2 regions of the Brevibacillus sp. FIR094 genome follow, and region 1 is predicted to be linked to the other one. Evidence: riboswitches for the same ligand, from Rfam matches in the RefSeq annotation. Region 1 holds a riboswitch; the other holds the start of a gene.
What was found. Region 1 has a riboswitch for S-adenosylmethionine ahead of ACQ5DJ_RS04030 (ABC transporter permease). Riboswitches for the same ligand answer to the same signal wherever they lie in the genome.
Positions count from the first base shown of each region.

Region 2: linked by a shared signal. The riboswitch ahead of mtnK (S-methyl-5-thioribose kinase) and the one ahead of ACQ5DJ_RS04030 (ABC transporter permease) in region 1 are both predicted to bind S-adenosylmethionine.

Region 1 is NZ_JBEAES010000003.1:264,625-272,082, forward strand. It holds gene ACQ5DJ_RS04020 (MBL fold metallo-hydrolase) at 1-783, shown strand, start outside; gene ACQ5DJ_RS04025 (sulfite exporter TauE/SafE family protein) at 815-1,597, shown strand; SAM riboswitch class I at 1,692-1,796, shown strand; gene ACQ5DJ_RS04030 (ABC transporter permease) at 1,906-2,838, shown strand; gene ACQ5DJ_RS04035 (ABC transporter permease) at 2,843-3,790, shown strand; partial or broken gene ACQ5DJ_RS04040 (ABC transporter ATP-binding protein) at 3,804-4,827, shown strand; gene ACQ5DJ_RS04045 (ABC transporter ATP-binding protein) at 4,820-5,776, shown strand; gene ACQ5DJ_RS04050 (peptide ABC transporter substrate-binding protein) at 5,804-7,435, shown strand.
Region 2 is NZ_JBEAES010000004.1:179,008-186,465, forward strand. It holds gene ACQ5DJ_RS04895 (sigma-70 family RNA polymerase sigma factor) at 118-633, shown strand; gene ACQ5DJ_RS04900 (anti-sigma factor) at 633-1,823, shown strand; SAM riboswitch class I at 1,920-2,065, shown strand; gene mtnK (S-methyl-5-thioribose kinase) at 2,201-3,430, shown strand; gene mtnA (S-methyl-5-thioribose-1-phosphate isomerase) at 3,427-4,467, shown strand; gene ACQ5DJ_RS04915 (GNAT family N-acetyltransferase) at 4,567-5,142, shown strand; gene ACQ5DJ_RS04920 (ABC transporter ATP-binding protein) at 5,277-7,019, shown strand; gene ACQ5DJ_RS04925 (ABC transporter ATP-binding protein) at 7,039-7,458, shown strand, end outside.

The DNA of each region.
Region 1 (7,458 bases):
ACCGTCGGTTATGAAAAGCTCTTTAACTGGGCGATGTCACACTCCAATGAAGAGGAATTCGTCAAGGCACTCCTGGATGGACAACCAGAGCCACCAACGTATTTTGCAGTGATGAAACGGGTTAATAAGGAAGGGCCTGCCTTGCTCAACGAACTCCCTGTTGTTCAAGAGTTCAACTCGCTTGAACAGGTAAAAGAATCGCTTGAAAACGGACAGATTGTCGACACGCGTCCTTTTCAGAAATTTGCGAAGGGGCATCTAGCGGGAACACTTCACATTCCTTTTAACAAGTCATTCGCCAACTGGGCGGGCTGGATCGTTGATTACGATCGCCCGGTTCATATCCTGGCCACCCCAGATGAGCTGGACGAGATTTTGCAAGCCTTGCATTCCGTAGGGATTGATCATGTCACAGGTTTTCTCGACTGCGACACGCTAATGGAAAGTAAAGCGTCTTCGCTCGAGACAATCGAAGAGGTAACACCGTTGGAGATTGCAGAACGGGTGGAAAAGCGAGAGGTTCACGTAGTAGATGTACGCAATCTGGCTGAGTGGAAGGAAGGACATATTCCGGATGCCCAGCACATCATGCTCGGTACGCTCGCCATGCGGCTGGAAGAGATTCCTCACGATAAGCCGCTTCTCGTACAGTGCCGTTCCGGTGCCCGATCTGCTATTGGTGCAAGCATTCTTAAAGCAAATGGCTTCAAGGATGTCATGAATTTGAGTGGCGGAATCTTGAATTGGCAAATAGACGGCTTAACAGTTGTAGAGCAGGAATAAAACGAAGCGAGATGTTGCAAAGGGTGAGCCTATGACTATCGACCTTGTGATCACACTTTTTGTTATCGGTTTCGCGGGATCGTTTATCTCTGGTCTCGTCGGAATCGGGGGCTCCATCATCAAGTATCCGATGCTTCTGTACATTCCGCCCGCCCTTGGATTGGTTGCTTACACAGCTCACGAAGTATCCGGAATAAGTGCAGTCCAAGTATTTTTTGCCACCCTAGCTGCTGTTTGGAGTCTGCGCAAAGATAAGCTCATTCATTACCAGCTCGTTGTGTACATGGGGAGTGCCATTATTGTCGGGAGCTTGCTTGGAGGATATGGAGGAAAATATCTTTCGGCAGATGCCATCAATTTCGTTTACGCCATTCTGGCCACGATTGCTGTAATCTTGATGTTCCTGCCAAAAAAGCGGATGGACGAACGTGAACAGACCGAGGTTATCTTTCATAAACCAACAGCGGTATTATCCGCTTTGATTGTTGGGGGTGCATCCGGAATTGTCGGGGCAGCTGGCGCTTTTATTTTGGTTCCCATCATGTTGATCATCCTCAAGATTCCGACAAGAGTTACGATTGCTACATCTCTTGCTATCACTTTTCTTTCTTCCATCGGTTCGACGGTAGGGAAATGGATGGCAGGGGACATATTGCTATGGCCGTCTGTGATTATGGTCATCGCCAGCATCATGGCAGCGCCGCTCGGTACGAAGGTCAGCAAACGCTTGGGCACCCGGATTCTCCAAACCATTCTTGCCTTGTTGATCCTAGCCACCACGATTAAGATTTGGGCTGACATCCTGATATTATAAAGAAAAATCAAATGTCATTGAACAGGATTGACATATCCGAGTAAAATGATAAGATAAAAATGAATTTTACGATGTAATTAAATTTCATAGAACGTTCTTATCGAGAGTGGTGGAGGGACTGGCCCGATGAAACCCGGCAACCTTGGTCTGATTGACCTTACGGTGCTAATTCCTGCGGAGTTATTCTGCGAGATAAGAAGGTGGGAACCGACTAATCGCCCCTCTTCTTTTCGGAGAGGGGTTTTCTATATTTTAAATTCATAGTATTCACATCTTTTTACTCGTTATTATATGAAGGAGGAAACAATGTGCTTTATTATGCGGTCAAGCGTGGCTTTCTCATGATCTTGACACTGTGGATGATTGTCACGGTAACGTTTGTGACCATGCACCTGATTCCGGGTGACCCGTTTGCGTCTGATGCCAAAATGCTTCCAGAAGAAGTGGTAAAGAACATGCGGGCGGAGTACAACCTAGATCAGCCAATCACGATACAGTACCTGCTCTATCTGAAAGGATTGCTGCAATTTGATTTGGGGCCTTCTATCCAGTCGAAGACGAGGGATGTGAACACGCTGATTGCAGAGGGATTTCCCGCATCGGCCGTTCTGGGACTCCAGTCGTTTATTGTCGCGCTGGCAGGTGGAATCACACTGGGAATCGTAGCGGCACTCTATCACAATCGAACGCTGGATTTCTTGTCTATGTTTGCAGCCATCATTGGGATCTCCGTCCCCAGTTTTATTCTGGCGCCACTGTTGATCAAGTACTTGGCGGTCAAATGGGAGCTGCTTCCCGTTGCTGCGTGGGGGAGCTGGGAACACTCGATTCTTCCAACGCTTGCGCTCGCTATCGGTCCGCTCGCCATTATCGCTCGCTTCGTACGAGCCAGCATGCTTGAGGTTTGGCAACAGGAATACATAAGCACGGCGGAGGCGAAAGGGCTTGGCACCTTGTCCATTGTCGTTAGACACGGGATACGGAATGCCATATTGCCGGTTCTTACTTTTATCGGTCCGCTATTTGCCAACCTGATGACAGGAACCTTTGTGGTGGAAAAGATTTTCGCTATTCCCGGGCTCGGCAAATACTTCGTGGAAAGCATTTTTAACCGCGATTACCCCGTAATTTTGGGAACGACAGTGTTTTATAGCTTTGTGCTCATTTTTACTTTGTACCTCATCGACCTGCTGTATCGGGTGATTGACCCGCGCATCAGATTGACGAGTGGAGGGAAGTAGCATTATGGCCAATCAGGCAACACAACTGGATTCGCTGTTTCGACCAGTCGACCGAACCCGGCTATCCGAGGAAATTCGGGAACGTCCCAGTCTTGGGTATTGGCAGGAGGTATTGCAGCGAGTATTCCGCAACAAGCTGGCAATGCTCGGGTTCTTCCTGCTCATGGCAGTGGTGACCCTCTCGATCATCGGGCCGATGATCGTTCCCCACAGCCCGCATGAACAGTCATTGACAAAGGGAAATCTGCCACTGTCGGGTGAGCACTGGTTTGGAACGGATGACTTGGGGCGGGACATGTGGGCACGTACCTGGGTAGGTGGTCAAATCTCTTTGTTTATTGGTGTGGCGGCAGCTGCCATCGACCTGGTGATCGGTGTATGCATCGGCGGGATATCCGGTTACATGGCAGGAAGGAACAAGTTGGGCGACCGTGTGGATAACATCCTGATGCGATTAGCTGAAATTCTGTACAGCATTCCGTATCTCCTGGTGGTAATCCTGCTGATGGTGGTTCTGGAGCCTGGACTCGCAACAATCATTATTGCCCTATCACTAACCGGATGGGTCGGCATGGCTCGTTTGGTCAGAGGACAAATCATGCAGATCAAGCGTCAGGAGTTTGTGCTGGCTGCAGAAAAGTTGGGTACCTCTCACGTCAAAATCATCATTAAGCATCTGCTGCCGAATACGATCGGCGTCATCATCGTCAACCTGACCTTTACGATACCGCACGCGATTTTCGCCGAATCGTTTCTTAGCTTTCTTGGGCTGGGAGTGCAGGCACCAACCGCCAGCTGGGGAACCATGGCCAACGACGCGCTGGCCGTTATGCTGAGCGGACAGTGGTGGCGACTGTTTTTTCCCGGATTCATGATTTCCCTTACCATGTTCGCGTGTAACGCGCTCGGGGATGGATTGCAGGACGCACTGGACCCGCGGATCAGGAAATGAGGAGGAGTACATCGTGAAACCATTGTTGGAAGTCGATCAGTTGCGTGTCTCCTTTTGTACGTACGGTGGAGACGTGCAGGCAGTAAGAGGGGTTTCCTTTTCTGTAAAGGAGGGTGAGACGTTGGCCATTGTCGGGGAAAGCGGCTGCGGAAAAAGTGTGACCGCCCGGGCATTGATGGGGATGATTCCTCCGCGATCCGGTCAGGTAAAAGGCGGCAGCATTCGGTTTCACGGGCGTGAACTGACTGGGCTGACGAAGCTGGAATGGCAGCAAGTTCGCGGCTCGCAGATCGGTATGATCTTCCAGGACCCGATGTCCTCGCTGAACCCCACGATGAAAATCGGCCAGCAGATTGCGGAAGGGCTGATCAAACATCGAAAGCAGACGAAGACAGAAGCAAAGGAAGAGACGCTGAAACTGCTTGTGAGGGTAGGCATTCCAGAAGCGGCGAGGCGATTTGAGCAGTATCCGCACGAGCTAAGCGGAGGAATGCGGCAGCGTGTAGGAATCGCGATGGCACTTGCCTGCCAACCCCAGTTGGTTATCGCCGACGAACCGACGACGGCGCTCGACGTGACCATTCAGGCACAGATTCTTCGTCTGATGAAAGAGTTACAGGAGCAGTCGAACACATCGATCATATTGATCACCCACGATCTGGGCGTCGTCGCAGAGGTAGCCGACCATGTAGCGGTCATGTACGCAGGCGTAGTGGTGGAAAGCGGCCCGGTGGGAGAGATCTTTGACAATCCACGCCATCCATACACACAAGGGCTGTTGCAGTCGGTGCCACGTCTTGATGCGGGTAAAAAAGAACGGCTGATCCCCATCGAAGGGACACCGCCGGATCTGTTTCGTCCACCTGCCGGTTGCCCGTTCGCTGCCCGTTGCCGGTTTGCCATGGAAATTTGCCTGGAGCATATGCCGCAATCGAATTCGTTTTTGAATCAGCATGAGGCGAGTTGCTGGCTGAACGACCCGCGTGCCCAAAAGAGCAGAAGAATGGATGGTAGCAGGGAGGGAGATACATGGTTGACAACATTGTAGGGGTGGAGAATCTCGCTAAATCGTTTGAGATTGGCGGAGACCAACGGGTTAGAGCTGTTGACCGAGTCTCTTTTGAAATCAGACGAGGGGAGACGCTCGGAATCGTTGGGGAAAGCGGCTGCGGCAAGTCTACGCTGGGCAGGACTATCGTTGGCCTGTACCCGGCTAGTGCGGGGCGCATCCTGTTTCAAGACAAAGACATCGCCAGTATGGATAGACGTGAGCGACGGGAAGCAAACCGCCACATGCAACTGATCTTCCAAGATCCGCAGGCTTCGCTCAATCCGCGTTTACGAGTGGGCGACATCATCGCAGAAGGAATCGACTCCTATGGATTGGCAAAAGGAAAAGAGCGAGAAGAACGCATCTATCGGCTGCTGGAGCTAGTAGGATTGCATCCAAGCCACGCAAAACGCTTTCCGCATGAATTCAGCGGCGGACAGCGACAGCGTATCGGCATCGCCCGTGCGCTTGCGGTGGAGCCTAGTTTTATCGTGGCAGACGAGTCTATTTCCGCACTGGATGTGTCCATCCAAGCGCAAATCGTCAATCTTCTAGCCGATCTTCAGGCAGAGCGGTCTATCACCTATCTGTTTATCGCCCATGACCTGTCGATGGTGAAGCACTTCAGCGACCGGATCGGCGTGATGTACCTGGGACAGATGATGGAGCTTGCACCGAGCGAGCAGTTGTTTGCCACACCGCTACATCCGTACACGCAGGCCTTGATCTCGGCTATGCCGGTTTCCCATCCAGCCCAGCGCGAAGAGCGGGAGCAGATCGTACTGACCGGAGAACCGCCCAGCCCCATTCATCCGCCAAGCGGTTGCCCGTTTCGCACCAGATGTCCGGTTGCTCAAGGCGTTTGTACCGAAACAGCGCCGGTCTGGAAGGAGGTGAAGCACGAACACTGGATCGCTTGCCATCTTGTACAGTAGACAGAGGAGAACAAGGAGGAAATCATAATGAAAAAGGGATTACTCGCTTTTGCCGCAATGCTTTCGCTCGTTGTGCCTGCGCTTTCTGCGTGCGGCAGCGATAAACCGGCTGCGTCTTCCGATCAACAGACGGCAGCAGCCGTCAAACAAGTCATTACCGCTAACCTGCGGGGCGAACCGTACACATTAGATCCGGCATTCGCTTCCGATACCACCTCGTACTGGGTGATTGACCATCTGTATGAAGGATTGTACCGTTATAGCCAGAATGGCGACATCAGCGAAGGCGCAGCAGAAAAGGTGGAAGTCTCCCCGGACGGAAAAACCTACACGTTTACCCTGCGTCCCGAAATGAAATGGTCGAACGGCGATCCGTTGACGGCACATGACTACGAATACTCCTGGAAGCGCGTGCTGAATCCACAAACCGCCGCCTATGAACCATCCGCTCTCTATTACATACAAGGCGCGGAGGCATACAACACGGGCAAAGGCAACGTGGATGACGTTCAGATCAAGGCAAAGGATGACCGAACAATCATCGTCGGACTGAAAGACCCGATCACCTATTTCCCGAAAATCATGATGAGTCGCGCTTATCTGCCGGTGAACAAGAAAGTCGTGGATGCAGACAAAAACTGGGCGTCCGAAGCGAAAGGTATCGTGACCAATGGACCGTACACCGTGGAGAGCTGGGACCACAACAGTCAGCTGACAATTGCCAAAAGCCAGAGCTATTGGGAGAAAGAAAAGGTAACGATGGACACCGTCCACTTCAAGATGGTAAACGAAGCAACTACCTACTATCAGATGTTCAAAACAGGAGCGCTTGATCTGATTGACTCTCTGCCGATCGACGTAATTGAGCAGGAAAAAGAAAAAGAAGAGTACAAATCATTCCCGGACTACAGCATTTATACGTACACGTTTAACGTAGAGGAAAAGCCGTTTACTAATGCGAAAATTCGTCAGGCCTTTTCCTACGCGATCGACCGGGAGATCCTGACGAAAAACGTGACCAAGGGAGGCCAACTCCCGGCGTACGGTTATACGCCATTCGGAGTGAAAACTCCTTCGGGCAAGGACTTCCGAGAAGAAGTGGCGCCTTATTATCAGTTTGATCCGGCCAAGGCAAAGCAGCTCCTGGCTGAAGGTTTGAAGGAAGAAGGCTGGGCAGAGCTTCCTCCAATTACACTGAAATACAGCACCGCAGAAAACCACAAGAAGATCGCCGAAGCGCTGCAAGAAATGTTCAAGCAAAACCTAGGCGTGCAAGTGAAGCTGGAAAATCAGGAGTGGAAAACGTACATCGATACGTTCAAGCAGAAAAACTTTCAGATTGCCCGCATGGGTTGGGGCGGCGATTACCTCGATCCGCTCGCGATGCTGGAGCTGTACACAGGGAAAAGCTCCCGCAACTTCACCAGCTGGGCCAATCCGAAGTTTGACGAGCTGATCGAAAAAGCGAAGGTCGAACAAAACGAGGAAGCACGCATGAAGCTTTTGCACGACGCTGAAACCATTTTGATGCAGGACATGCCCGTCATCCCGGTTTATTTCAATAACGATAACTATCTGAACAGCAAAAAGATCGAAGGCATCCGCTTTAGTGTAACGGGGACACCGGACCTGCGTTGGGCGAAAAGAGTCGCAGAATAACGTAATCTACTAAAACAAGGAGC
Region 2 (7,458 bases), on a different contig from region 1:
CCATGATATGACGTTCATTGTCAGGAGTCAATCTTTGTTTTTGCAGAGAATGTGCAGCAGTTAATCAGAAAAATGAGACGAAGGTGAAACTTTTTTACACTTCCTGCGTGGTAAGGGATGAAGGGGTGTGAACGGCTTGGGAAAGTAGGTCTGGAGGATGTGTACCAGCTGCATGTAAACGATATTTACCGCTATCTTTTCCGGCTGACACGAGATGAGAGGCTGGCAGAGGATCTGACACAGGAAACCTTTTGTCGCGCCTACTCTTCCTTGGATGACTACCGTGGGGGAAAAGTACGACCTTGGCTGTTCAAGGTGGCCTATCACGCTTTCGTAGACGGTTATCGCAGGAAGACGAAACAACGGTTTGCGTTTGTGGAAGCCCTGCCAGAGCGACGTGATCATGCGGCGGTTGATCCGGCAGAGCATGTCGTGAACAAGGAGCTGTGGGAAGTGGCCCATGACTATTTGGAGAGACTTCCAGAAAAGCAGAGACAGGTCATTTTGTTGTCTGCCATGCAGTTTTCCTACGCGGAAATGGCAGAGGTACTCGGGATTGAGTTGGCAGACGTCAAGCGTTCCTTGTTTCGGGGGAGACAAAAGATGCGGCAGTTGTGGAGGGAGGAAAGCTGATGATGAACAAGGATGAGAATAATCGCGAGCAAAGGCTGCTTGCTTATTTGCGTGGGGAAATGGCGGAAGAAGATTCGAAACAATTCGAGGAGGAAATAGCCGCTGACGAGGAATACGCACAGCGGTTGGAGAGGCTTTTGCTGGGGGAAGAAACGGGAGAGGACAACGCGAAGATAAAACAGCCTGAAACGCTGTCGGCTGAAAAACAGCGCGCCATTGTTCGCCGGGGGAAATGGAAAAATCGGTTGAGCAACGCTGGATTCAGCATAGTGCTTCCCTTTTTGGCTGGAGTTGTGTTGCTGATTCTGAATGGCTGGGTTGGGTCATTGATGCATGAAGATCTGTTCCGCGTTGCGAAGTCGATGGTCAATTTTACTCAACCCGGTGTTAGTGTGGGCGGGAGTGGCTCGCAGGTGGGATTGCTATACGGCAATATCAGCATGGAGCTTCGCGAGAGAGTCGGGTTGGAAGATAAGAACGCAGGGCGATTTGAAAGTACAAACGTGCTGTGGAACGTAAATGCCGGGCCGCAATGGACGAATGGAGTCAGGGAGCAAAAGCTGTATTTCCGTTATCCGACAGAGGGGAAAAAGGAGGATACGACGTCTCTCACTTCACCTGCCTGGGCAACGATGGAGAAGCTGCCGGAGGGAACCGTTTCTCAGCTCGCAATTTCCTTCGATCACTTCCTGACGTATGAGGAGTACTATGAACTGGTTTCCCGCTATGTTACCTCTTCGGGACAAGATACGGTTTGGTTTGCGGTAGACACAGGGGTGGAGCGCAAGCAAGCAGAAGACGATGGGGGCAATCGGTTTCTCGGTCCCGGGTACGTGTGGGGGTTTGCTCAGCATGAACTGGACTACGGAAGTGCGTCCATTCGGGTAAACGGGGAAGGGGACAGAAGAATGGCCGCCTACTTGGAAGAGATGAAGTACTTATCTGAGCAAGAAGATATGGCTCGCGATATCGGCAGATCTTTGCTATCTCGTAGCGACCCTCAGATAACCGAACGATACAACTACATGCAGCAAAACGGAGTGCGAATCTACGGCGCCGTCCTCACCGGACCTACGAAAGAACTGCTGAAGCTCAAGGCCGAAAAGTCAATAACGGCCGCGCTTTTAGGCAAGGTAGACTGGTGGAATTGGGATCGCCCTGCGGCATCGGGAACACATTATACCTACTAGTAGCACGGTGCGAATTTTTGCACAAAAGGGTGTTGACATCGTGGAAGCGTTGGTTGTATGATTCAAACTAAATCAAAAACCGAATACGTTTTGGATACCTTATCCAGAGAAGGTGGAGGGACTGGCCCGATGATACCCGGCAACCGACATGACGCCATTCAGACGCGAGGAAGCGACTGATTGACAGGCGACATGCACGGTGCTAATTCCTGCAGAAACAAAAGTAGTCTGGAAGATAAGGGGGACATCAACACGGTTCTTACACGTGACGACAGCGACCTCTTTTCTTCGGGAAAAGAGGTCTTTTTATTGCTCCAGGTACTCAAACAAAACAAGTAGAGATAGAGGAAAAATACGTAGAGGGGAGTTTTGGAATCATGGCATATCGCGCATTGACTGAACAGGAAGCAGTAGAGTACGTAAAAGGAATACCGGGTCTTTTTAGCGATGGAGCAGAGCTGACCAGCCGCGAAATCGGGGATGGCAACCTCAATCTCGTTTTTGACATTCAGGAGCCAGCAACTGGTAAGAGCGTCATTGTCAAGCAAGCACTGCCTTTTGCCCGCGTCGTGGGAGAATCTTGGCCGCTTACGATTGATCGGGCTCGTATCGAGAGCGAGGCACTCCGCATTCAACACAAATACGTTCCAGACCTAGTGCCGCAGGTGTATCATTTCGACGCGGAGCTTGCGCTGACCGTCATGGAAAACATCGGGGACCACATCATCATGCGCAAAGGTCTGATCGAAGGAAAGCGGTACCCGCTATTCGCGAGGCAAATTGGTCGTTTTCTTGCGCAAACCTTGTTCTTCACATCCGATCTGGGCGCACATCCGTACGATAAAAAATCGCTAGTCGGAACATTCATAAATCCAGAATTATGCAAAATCACAGAGGATCTCGTGTTTACCGATCCGTATGAAAATGCACCTACCAACGACTTCAACCCGTTGATTCGCCGGGAAGTCGAGGCGATCTGGAACAACAGGCCGCTGAAGCTGGAAATCGCCAAGCTGAAATACGATTTCCTTACGCGCTCGGAAGCGCTGCTGCATGGTGACTTGCATACCGGAAGTATTTTCATCACGGAAAACAGCTTGAAAGCAATCGATCCAGAGTTCGCTTACTACGGCCCAATCGGTTTTGACATCGGGGCGGTCATTGCCAACCTGCTGCTCAACTACGCAGGACAGCACGGTTTGCAAAAAGATCAAGGAGAACGGGAAGCGTACCGCGAATACTTACTGGAAACGGTCGAGGATGTCTGGAATGAATTCGTTTCGCAATTCGTTCAGCTCTGGCACAAGCACGCCAAAGAGCGCAGCGCACATGTCGAAGGACTGTGGCAAAGCTACGTGAAGCGTTTGATTCAGGATACAGCAGGCTATGCCGGATGCAAAATTTTGCGCCGTGTCATCGGCTTGGCAGGAGTAGCGGACCTGAATGCCATTGAAGACGACCAGACTCGCGCAGAAGCAGAGCGTCTGGCTCTCTCGATTGGAGAAGCGCTGATTCTCGGTCGCGGCGACATAGACGAATCGACAGATATCACGGACATCGTACGCACTGTGACCGAACGTTACTATCAGGAGGCAACGACAGTATGACAACCAGCACCCAATTGGCACCTGTTAAGTGGGAGAATGACGCATTGGTCTTGCTTGACCAGACGCGTTTGCCAGTAGAAACGATCTATTTGAATTTGACTACCTCCGAGCAAGTATGGGGTTCCATTCGCCGCTTGGAAGTGCGTGGTGCACCAGCGATTGGCATGGCGGCGGCTTACGGGCTCTACCTTGGGATTCGTGGCAGTGAAGCGAGTAACTACGACGAGTTTTGGCAGGAACTGAACCAGCAGGCAGACTACCTGGGCTCTTCCCGTCCGACAGCCGTGAATCTGTTCTGGGCGTTGGATCGCATCAAAGCTCGTGTTGAAAAAGAAAGCGGAGCGTCGATTGCCGAGTTGAAGGCGGCAGTGCTCGATGAAGCATTGGTGATTCAAAAGGAAGACGCTGAAGTATGCCGGACCATCGGAGAGCATTTGCTCACTCTGTTGCATGACGGTATGGGAATTCTCACGCACTGTAATCCAGGAGCATTGGCTACAGCAGCGTACGGTACGGCTACCGCTCCATTTTATTTGGCAAAGGAACGCGGCTGGAACCTGAAGGTGTACGCGGACGAAACTCGTCCTGTCCTGCAAGGCGCTCGTCTTACTGCATTCGAATTGCAGCAAGCAGGGATTGATGTGACGCTGATCTGTGACAACATGGCGGCGATGGTTATGTCCCAAGGGAAAGTAGAGGCTGTCATCGTGGGTACAGACCGCGTAGCAGCGAATGGCGATGTCGCCAACAAAATCGGTACGTATGGGGTAGCGGTATTGGCAAAAGCTCACGGCATTCCTTTTTACGTGGCAGCTCCCTTGTCCTCGGTCGATCTAGACACACTGACAGGCGCAGATATTCCGATTGAAGAGCGTCCAGCCGAGGAAATTACCCATGGCTTGGGCAAACAGGTAGCTCCAGACGATATCAAGGTGTACAATCCTGCGTTCGATGTAACGCCTGCGAAGTACATTACAGCGATCGTCACGGAGACCGGCATTTTCAAGCCGGAAGAGATCGGCAATAGCAAAAAATAAAAGAAACACTTATAAGCGTTCGCCCAGTTGTTGCTGGCGGGCGCTTTTTGCTCATTTTGGCGTTTTCCAGTAAAATATCCAAGAAAAGGGGAGATACGTATGCAAACGATTCAACGGATAGCAATCAATGAAGATACGTACTTGAAACAATTAGAATTAACCGATGCTGAGGAGTTATTTTTGCTTACGGATTCGAACCGGGAGAATCTTATGGAATGGCTGCCGTGGCTGAATTATACGAAGAAGGTAGAGGATTCCCGCCAATTCATCCAAGCGACGATCCATCAGTACAACGATAATCGCGGCATCAACTACGGCATTTGGTACCAAGGACGTCTGGCTGGTACAGTCGGTGTACATACGGTGGATTGGATCAACAATAAAACGTCCATTGGCTATTGGCTGGGTTCACAATTTCAAGGAAAGGGCCTGATGACAGAAGCAGTGGCGACCTACTTGGACGTATTAATCTTCGGGTCATGGGATTTGGAAAAAGTCACGATTCAGGCTGCTACGGAAAATTATAAGAGCAGATCGATTCCAGAACGATTAGGGTTTCAACTGGAAGGGATTCTGCGCCGGAATGAATTCCTTTACGATCACTACGTGGATCATGCCACTTATAGCCTGCTAAAAGAGGAATGGCTTGACTGGAAAACCGGGAAAAAATCATAGATTGAACTGTATGCTTCGATTGACAATGAAAATTCTGTAAATTACGATGGGGAAGACAGATCAAGAGGGCTGCGTGTGATTCGCAAGCCCTTTTTTAGTCGTGCTGTTAGGTTTAATAAATAGAGGTGATTTACATGCAGACACTTCGGCAATTATCTTGGTTTTTCCGTGCCTATTGGAAGCGGTACGTCCTTGGAATCTCTGTGCTTTTTATTATTGATGTCCTCATGCTTTGGCCACCGAAATTAATCGGGGACACGGTGGATTCGATTCGCAACAGTTCCCTGACAAACACTGACTTGACGCAAACAGTGGTTATCTTGCTCGTTTTGGGTGTTAGTTTGTATGGACTGCGCTTTCTCTGGCGGTACTTGTTAAATGGGGGGGCCTTGATACTGGAGAGGACGTTGCGCGAGCGATTGTTTGCCCATTTGACGAGAATGACCCCGTCATTTTTTCATCGAAAACGCAGTGGGGATCTGATGGCCGTCGCTACCAACGACATTCCTGCCATTGAACAAACGGCTAGTACAGGGGTGCTTACGCTTGTCGATGCGTTGTTCATGACTTTGTTAACGCTTGGCGTCATGGTGACCGCGATTGATTGGAAGCTGACGCTGGCTGCACTGATCCCGATGCCGTTTTTGGCTTGGTCAACGGCGTATTATGGAAGGTTGCTGCATGAGCGCTTTTACTTGGCGCAGGAAGCTTTTGGAGAGATGAATGATCATGTTCAACAATCCGTATCGGGCGTTCGGGTATTGAGAGCATTTGTTCAGGAAAAAGCCGATATCGAGGCATATCGCCGGGTCAGTGAAAAAACGTTGGAGCGAAATGTGAGTGTTTCGCGGATCGACGCCCTGTTCGAGCCAACGATCGCGATTATTATTGGCTTCAGCTTTTTGATCGGGCTGGGCTATGGGACGTATTTGGTTTTCACCAGTGCCATCTCCTTAGGGGATTTGGTTGCATTCAATTTATACTTGGGACTTTTAATTTGGCCGATGTTCGCCTTTGGTTGGCTAGTCAATGTGTTGCAACGCGGTGGCGCTTCCCACAAGCGTTTTACAGAGCTAATGGTGGAGCAGTCAGATGTGACGGAGGCAGCGAATCCGGTCACGAGCCAAATCGCCAATACCGTAGAAGCACGCCATTTTTCCTTTACGTATCCGGGTACTGACAAGCCGGCACTCACCGACATCTCGTTTCGTTTGGGCGAAGGAGAGACACTTGGGATTGTCGGGCGGACCGGAAGCGGCAAGTCGACGCTATGCCGTGCCTTATTGCATCAATATCAGATGAAGGAAAAAGCTCTGTTTATCGGGGGCATCCCGATTGAGGGACTTGCTTTCGATACACTGCGAGAAAAAATCGGCTATGTGCCTCAGGAGCATTTGCTGTTCTCACGGACGATTGCAGAAAATGTTAGATTCGGGAAACCACAAGCGACGACCGAGGACGTGATGCATGCGTTGGAGCTTGCGGAGATGAAGAGAGATCTGGTGCAATTCAGAGATGGATTGCAAACCATGGTTGGAGAGAAGGGGGTCACCCTCTCTGGAGGGCAAAAACAGCGCATTTCCATTGCACGCGCTCTTTTGATGGATGCGGGTATCTTGATTCTCGACGATTCTTTATCGGCTGTGGATGCACGGACAGAGGAGAGCATCCTTCGTCATCTGAGACAGGAGCGCGCAGATAAAACGACGATTATTACCGCTCATCGTCTATCTGCCGTCCAGCATGCACAACTGATTCTCGTGCTGGATGAGGGACAGATCGTCGAACGTGGGACACATGACGAGCTAGTGCAGCGTAACGGCTGGTATGCAGAGCAGTACCGTCGTCAGCAAATGGAACAGGATGTGGCTGGTTGAGAGAGGGGGAAAGCGTTTCATGAGTAAAGAAAATGTATGGGGGCGTTTGACCGAGTACGCCAGGCCATTTCAAAAGCAAATACTGGGCGCACTATTCCTGCTCCTGCTGGGAACGAGTGCAGAGTTGGCGGGTCCTTTTTTAGCCAAGGTCATGATTGATAATCACATCCTAGCGATCCAAAAGCCTTGGTATCAACTAGACGAAGTGCCACCACATGCAGCTGGACAAGTGGCCTCATTGAACGGTACGAACTATATTCGTGAAGATGTCGCAGCAAAGACGGGTCTTGCTTTGGACGGTATCCGTCACAAAGAAGTAACCGTGCTGACAGAAGGCACGACCTATTACTTGGTTTCCGGCAAGGTGAATCCAAACACGCAGAAGCAATTCACCCCGATTGCGCCTGAAAGCGGCAGGGAACGCTTCGAGGTAACAACG